DNA from 3 places in the Cellulomonas sp. P1_C4 genome. Region 3 is predicted to be linked to each of the others. Evidence: riboswitches for the same ligand, from Rfam matches in the RefSeq annotation. Region 3 holds a riboswitch; each other region holds the start of a gene.
The links. A riboswitch is a leader RNA that binds a small molecule or an ion and turns the genes downstream of it on or off. The one in region 3 is predicted to bind S-adenosylmethionine.

Region 1 (2,256 bases), on a different contig from region 3:
CGACGCATGACCTCGCAAGACGTCCCGCGCACCGGCCGCTGCTTCGGCGACGGCAACCCGCTCTACGAGCAGTACCACGACGAGGAGTGGGGCGTGCCCGTCCACGACGAGCACGCGCTCTTCGAGCGGTTCGCGCTCGAGGGCTTCCAGTCCGGCCTCGCCTGGATCACCGTGCTGCGCAAGCGGCCGGCCTTCCGCGCGGCGTTCGCCGGGTTCGACCCGGAGGTCGTCGCGGAGTTCGGCGACGAGGACGTCGCGCGACTCATGGGCGACGCGGGCATCGTGCGCAACCGCGCCAAGATCGAGGCCACCATCGCCAACGGGCGCGCACTGCGGGAGCTGCACGCCGCCGGCGGCACCCTGGAGCAGGTCCTGTGGTCGCACGCACCCGACCGGACCGCCCACGTCCGGCCCGTGACCTGGGCCGACGTCCCGGCGCAGACGCCCGAGTCCCGCGCGCTCGCCACGCAGCTCAAGTCGCTCGGCTTCCGGTTCGTCGGTCCCGTCACCGCGTACGCCGCCATGCAGGCCTGCGGAGTCGTCGACGACCACCTCGCCACGTGCCCGTCGGCCGGCGCGCCTCACCCGTCGGAGTGAGCGCTACTCCTGCCGGGTGACGCTGCTGTGCAGCTCTCGGAACCGGGTGTGACGCGGACTACAGTGCGGGCCTATGACGGAGATGCCCGACGACGACGCACGGCGCGATGCCGAGCGCGCGGCGGCGGAGGCTCTCGCGGACAACGTCGCCCCCGACGCCCGGACCCTCGCCGCGGTGCAGGACGGGCTGCTGTCCGTCCCCGCCGGATCCCCGACGTCGTGGTTCGACGTGCCGTCGCAGCGGAGCCGCATGCAGTCGGGGAACCTGTTCCCTCGCCGCCCGCACTGAGGAGGCTCAAGCCACCCGCGCACGCGCCGCTCCTCGCCGGTTGGACGGCGCCGGACACTCACGTCTCACAGGTCGAGCAAGGTTGCCCAGCATGTGATCGCCGGTCTAGCATCGCGCCTACCATCCAGAGCGGCCGAGAGACCTGGCTCGACGACGCCGCAGCAACCCCCCTCCCCGCCGAGGGTGTGGGTGCTTCCGCCAGGGACGATGGAGTGAGCAATGTCCCCGCAGACCACGTGTCCCCGCACCGCACCGGTGCCGACGACCGGACCGGTCGCGCCGTGAGCGCGGCCGCCGTGGAACCGCGCACGCCCGGCCTGCACGCCGCGCCGGCGGCCCGCCCGCAGACCGCGAACGACCGCCCGACGATCTCCTTCGAGCTCTTTCCGCCGCGGAACCCCGATGCGGCACCCCGACTCTGGGCGACCATCCAGGCGCTCGAGTCCGTCCACCCGGACTTCGTGTCCGTCACCTACGGCGCGTCGGGCAAGACCCGCGTCACCACGCGCGCGCTGGTCCGCCGGCTGCTGCGCGAGACGACGCTCAACCCGATCGCGCACCTGACCTGCGTCGGCACGTCGCGCGCGGAGATCACGGAGATCGTCGGGGAGTTCCTCGACGAGGGCCTGCGGTCGTTCCTCGCGTTGCGCGGTGACCCGCCCACCGAGCAGAGCGACTGGGCGGCCCACCCCGACGGTCTGCAGACGGCCGGCGAGCTGGTCGAGCTGCTGCGCGACATCGAGGCCCAGCGCTGCGCGGACAGCCCGTCGCAAGCGGTCCGGGCGAGGGTGCGCCCGCTGTCCGTCGCGGTCGCGGCGTTCCCCCGCGGCAACCACGCCACCGGCGGCACGCGCGCTCAGGACGTCGCCTCGCTCTTGGCCAAGCAGCAGGCCGGCGCCGACTTCGCGATCACGCAGGTGTTCTTCGACGCGGACGACTACCTGGGTATCGTGGCCGAGGCCCGTGAGGCCGGCGTGACCATCCCGATCATCCCGGGCATCATCCCGACCACGGACCCGGCCCGCCTGCTGCGGGTGCAGGAGCTGACCGGCGTCCCGGTGCCGGACAAGCTCCTGGACCTGCTGGGCTCCGCCGACGACGAGCTCGACCGCCACCGCCGGGGGATCCGCGCGAGCGTCGACCTGGTCAACGGCGTCCTGGACGGCGGAGCACCCGGCGTCCACCTGTACACGTTCAACCAGCACCATGCCGCACTTGACCTGCTCGAGGGTGCACACCTCGACGGCGGAGCTCGGACAGCTCCCGACCTGGCCGGATGGCCGCAGGACACGGCACCCGCCCGACCCCCGAGGGACTGAGAAAGCAATGAGCACTCCGAACTTCCCCGCCAGCTCCGTGCTCGGTTACCC
Region 2 (2,256 bases), on a different contig from region 3:
TCGAGCATCGGTCGCACGGCCTCATCCAGCAGGCCGAACGAGGCGACGGTGAGCTGTGCGCTCGTCGTGGTCGTCGTCATGTCAGGCCGTCGCGGCGTAGCTGGCGGCGGCGAGCGGGAGCCCGAGGGTGTCGCGCAGCGAGGTGCCGGGGTAGCCGGCGCGGAACCGGTCGGCGGCGCGCAGCAGCGGCACGACGCCGTCGACGAGGGCGGGCAGGTCGGTGTGCACCGACGAGGGCCGCACGACGAACCCGTCGGCGATCTCGTCGTCCACCCAGGTGGAGACGAGCTCGGCAAAGCCCGCGGTGGTGCCGACGAACGACAGGGTCCCGGTGTCGACGCCCTCGAGCTCGGCGAGCATCTCGTGCCGGGCCACCGCGCTCGCCCGGTCCGGGCCGACGACGAGGTGCACGTCGACCAGGACGCGCACGTCGCGGCGGTCGCGACCCGCCGCGGCGACCGCGGCCAGCACGCGGAGCCGGGCCMGCGCGGCGTCGTCCGGACCCGTGGCCCGGACGCGCACGACGTCGGCGTGCCGACCCGCCAGGTCGAGGGCGGCGGTCGAGTCGGCACGCACGACGACCGGCGGCCGGCCCTGCGGGGGGCGCCCGGCGGCGGTGGACGGCTTCGACGCGAAGTGCACGCCGTCGTGGGCGACGAACCGGGGCCGCACGGGYGCGCTCTCGTCCCACCGGTCCCAGTGGCGCTCGACGACCCCGACAGCCTCCGCCGCGCTCCCCACTGCCGACAGCTCGACCGACGTCGAGCGCGGGCCGGCCGTCGGCACGTCGTCGATCCGGGTGTCCCAGCCGACCTGCCAGCCGGCGCGTCCGTGGCTCGCGTGGTCGATGGTTGCGATGGCCTTGGCGACGTGCGCCGGCGCGGTGTGCGTGGTGCCGACGGTCGAGACGAGGCCGATCCCGGAGGTGCGCKGGGCGAGTCGGGCGGCGACGAGGGCGGCGTCGAGCCGGCCCTGCAGGGCCGTGTTCCGGCTCGGGTGCAGCGCGAAACCGTCGTCGAAGACCACGAAGTCGAGGGCGCCGCGCTGGGCGACGGCGACCAGCTCGAGCAGGCGGGCGGCGTCGAACAGCCGCTGGCCCTGGGAGCCGTGGTCGCGCCAGGCGGCGGCGTGGGCGCCGGTGTCGCTGAGGTCGATGCCGAGGTGGGCGTGGCGGGTCGAGGCAGGCACGGGGGGTCCGTTCGTTCAGGCGGGAAGAGGGCGCGCGCTCCTCGCCGAGCGCAGCGGCGCTTCGGGGGTACGCGTCGCACGCCCCGGTCGCGGGGCGTGCGGAGGGTGGGTCAGCGCGTCAGCGGCGACAGAGGGCCGGACAGGAACGCGTCAGCATCGAACGGGTGGTGGCCCCGGTCGCGTCCATGGTCCGTCCCTTCGTCCCGGCGGTTGCCGGGGCTCGCATGTTGTCGACGGCGGGACAGATCCCGCCGTGACCAGGTCCTCACCCGGGGCACCCCACCATGCGGAGGGTTGCCATCCAGCTAGCCGGGGCTTCGCACTGGAAATCTTGACCTTATTGGTAGGGAATTTAGACAGGGACCGCGGGGGCGTCAAACATCGGACCACATCGTGAGATGGAATGTCCGACAGTCGGTCGCTTTGCCGGATCGTGCGCGGCAGGCGCACGATGACTTCTCGGGACGTCGTCGGCTGTCCCCGGGCGGAGGTGGGGCGTGGCACGCACGAAGGTCGCCGCCCTCGTCGCGACCGCGGTTCTCGTGCTGACCGGGGCGTGCTCGGGCCCGACAGACGTGCCGCCACCGGCACCCGTGGTGGTCGCCGCTCCGGTCGCCGTGGCCAAGGCCGCCGCTCCCGCGGTCCCCGCGCCGCCGCCGGCCGACCTCGCCGCGCTGCCGGTCACCGACCCCCTGCACGTCGTCGCCGGCCTGCCCGGCACGGACGGGCTCCCGCAGCGCGCCAACGACGACCCGTCGCTGGGCCGCTGGCAGACCGTCGTCGTCGTGCGCGACACCGCCGCACGGGTGGCACCCGCGGGCGCCGCCGTCGGCGTCGTGCCCGCGCTGACCCTCCAGGTCCGCACCACGCTGCCGGTGATCGACCAGCGCGGCCGGTGGCTGCGCGTCATGCTCGCCACCCGCGGCGCGCTTCCCAGCCAGGACGCCGCGCAGGTGAACGACCGCAGTGCGTGGATCGACGCCGCCGACACCGAGGCCGCCGGGACCGGCTGGACCGTCCAGGTGGACACGGCCGCGCAGACGATCACGGTCGACGACGGCGCGTCCA
Region 3 (2,256 bases):
GCGCGGCGGGCCCGGAGAGCCGGGCGAGCACCCGCTCGACCCACGAGTGGGACAGCCCCTCCTCGGCGTAGAAGTCGCCGATGCGGCCCTCGTAGGCGGCGACGGCGTCGGCGTGCTCGGCGTCGTCGTACGTCTCGTGGTGCAGCACCGCGGACTGGGGCAGGCGGGGCTTGATGCGGGCGTTCTCCGTGAGGTCCGGCCGCCCGACCACCAGGCCGAACGCGGCGAACACGTGCTGCGGCAGGTGCAGCACCTCCGCGACCTGCGCGGGACGGTTGCGGAGCGCGCCGATGTACACGGTGCCGAGGCCGAGCGACTCGGCGGCGAGCACGGCGTTCTGCGCGGCCAKGGCGGCGTCGACGAATCCGACGACCGCGGTCTCGAGGTAGGCCGCGCCGTCGGTCGGGGCCTCGTGCGCGGCCGCGATGGCGTGCGCGCGTCCGAGGTCGACCAGCCAGACGAGCAGCAGCGGGGCCTGGGTGATGTGGGCCTGATCGCCCGCGAGCGCCGCCAGGACGGCCCGGCGCGCGTCGTCGCGGACCGCCACGACGCTCCACAGCTGCAGGTTCGAGCTGGTGGCGGCGGACTGCGCGGCGGCCACGACGGCGGCGAGCTCGGCGTCGGTGACCTGGTCGGGCAGGTAGCGGCGCACGGACCGGTGGGCGAGCTGGAGCTCGATGACGTCCKAGGTCGCGACCTCGGCGGGTGCGGCACCGCCGTAGCGCGCGGCGACGGAGGACGGGAGGAGATCGACGGACAAGACGGTGCTCCGGGGTGTCGGACGTTTGCCCGCCGTGATCCGGCGGGCCGGGTCTTGCTCGGGAGCACCCCACGTCACCGAGGGTTGCTGCTCCGCCTGCCGAGCCAGACGGCGGAGCTCCTGACCTGCGCAGGAGGGTCGACTGCGCGTCGGGCGATGTCAACGATCGGGACAGCCTTCTCACATCCCGGTACACGGAAACCGGTGGCGGCCCATGAGACGACGCGGGGCCGGACGGGCGAACGCGTCTCGACGTGACGGGATTGAGACGGCGTGTCCACCTGGTGAGAAGGCGCGCGAGATCGTTGACGGGGCCACACGGCGTGCCTACTTTCGCCGCGGTCTCGAGCCCCGACGACAAGCCCTGGCTGGTCGGGCAGCAACCCTTCGCGTGACGGGGTGCTCCAGGTGACTACCCGGCACGGCACCCGCCGTGCAAGCACAGATGCGCCGGACCACTCCGGCAGGACGAGGACGATCAATGCGCGCCATCCCCCGGGCCGGGACATGAACCGCTACATCGGAGCCCGCCTCGCGCAGGCGCTCCTGGTGCTGTGGGCCGCCTACACGGTCTCGTTCGTCGTGCTCTACGCGCTGCCGGGCGACCCGGTCTCGCTGATGTACGGCAGCGAGTCGTCCGACGTGTCCCCCGAGCAGCTGGACGCGCTCCGGGCGCAGTACGGGCTCGACCAGCCCCTGCCGGTCCAGTACGTGACGCGGCTCGGCGCCGTCCTGCGCGGCGACCTCGGCACGTCGGTGGTCCTGCACCGCCCGGTGACCGGCCTGATCGCCGAGGCCATCCCGCCCACGGCGGCCATCGCCGTCGCCGCCTTCGTGCTCGCCCTCCTCCTCGGCGGCGGTCTGGCGATCGTGGCGACGCTGGTGCGCAGCCGCGGACTGTCGAACGCCCTGCTCGGGCTGCCCCCGCTCGGCGTGGCCATCCCGTCGTTCTGGTTCGGCCTGATGCTCGTGCAGTGGTTCTCGTTCGCGAACCCGATCTTCCCCGCGGTCGGCAACAAGGGCTTCGCCTCGATCGTGCTCCCCGCGGTGACGCTTGCGGTGCCGACGGCCGCGCTCATCGCGCAGATGCTCTCGCGGTCCCTGCGGCACAGCCTCGGCCAGCCGTACGTCGACACCGCGCGCGCCAAGGGCGCCGGAGCCACCCGCGTACACTTCCGGCACGCCCTGCGCAACGCCTCCCTGCCGGCGCTCACCGTGATCGGCCTGGTGATCGGGGAGCTGCTCGCCGGCGCCGTCGTCACCGAGACCGTGTTCTCGCGCGCCGGGATCGGCCGGCTCACGGCCACGTCGGTCAGCGCCCAGGACATCCCCGTGGTCCAGGGCATCGTGCTGTTCGCCGCGGCGGTCTTCGTGCTGGTCAACCTCGTGGTCGACCTGCTGTACCCGCTGCTGGACCCCCGGATCGCGCGGCGCACGCGGCCGACGAAGGTCTCGGTCCCGACCGAGGTCGAGGCCGACGACGTCGCGCCGGCCCG

Region 1: it holds a riboswitch for S-adenosylmethionine, as region 3 does, so the genes downstream of both, AC1DYZ_RS08485 (methylenetetrahydrofolate reductase) here and AC1DYZ_RS19495 (ABC transporter permease) in region 3, are expected to answer to the same signal.
Region 2: it holds a riboswitch for S-adenosylmethionine, as region 3 does, so the genes downstream of both, AC1DYZ_RS16550 (LLM class flavin-dependent oxidoreductase) here and AC1DYZ_RS19495 (ABC transporter permease) in region 3, are expected to answer to the same signal.

The regions. Positions count from the first base shown of each region.
Region 1 is NZ_JBFUAI010000008.1:159,009-161,264, reverse strand. It holds gene AC1DYZ_RS08495 (DNA-3-methyladenine glycosylase I) at 7-597, shown strand; gene AC1DYZ_RS08490 (hypothetical protein) at 671-886, shown strand; SAM riboswitch class I at 1,004-1,100, shown strand; gene AC1DYZ_RS08485 (methylenetetrahydrofolate reductase) at 1,168-2,205, shown strand; gene metE (5-methyltetrahydropteroyltriglutamate--homocysteine S-methyltransferase) at 2,213-2,256, shown strand, end outside.
Region 2 is NZ_JBFUAI010000021.1:27,801-30,056, reverse strand. It holds gene AC1DYZ_RS16555 (GNAT family N-acetyltransferase) at 1-80, opposite strand, end outside; gene AC1DYZ_RS16550 (LLM class flavin-dependent oxidoreductase) at 82-1,188, opposite strand; SAM riboswitch class IV at 1,407-1,525, opposite strand; gene AC1DYZ_RS16545 (L,D-transpeptidase family protein) at 1,686-2,256, shown strand, end outside.
Region 3 is NZ_JBFUAI010000034.1:10,995-13,250, reverse strand. It holds gene AC1DYZ_RS19500 (nitroreductase family protein) at 1-760, opposite strand, end outside; SAM riboswitch class IV at 777-886, opposite strand; SAM riboswitch class IV at 1,101-1,208, shown strand; gene AC1DYZ_RS19495 (ABC transporter permease) at 1,268-2,256, shown strand, end outside.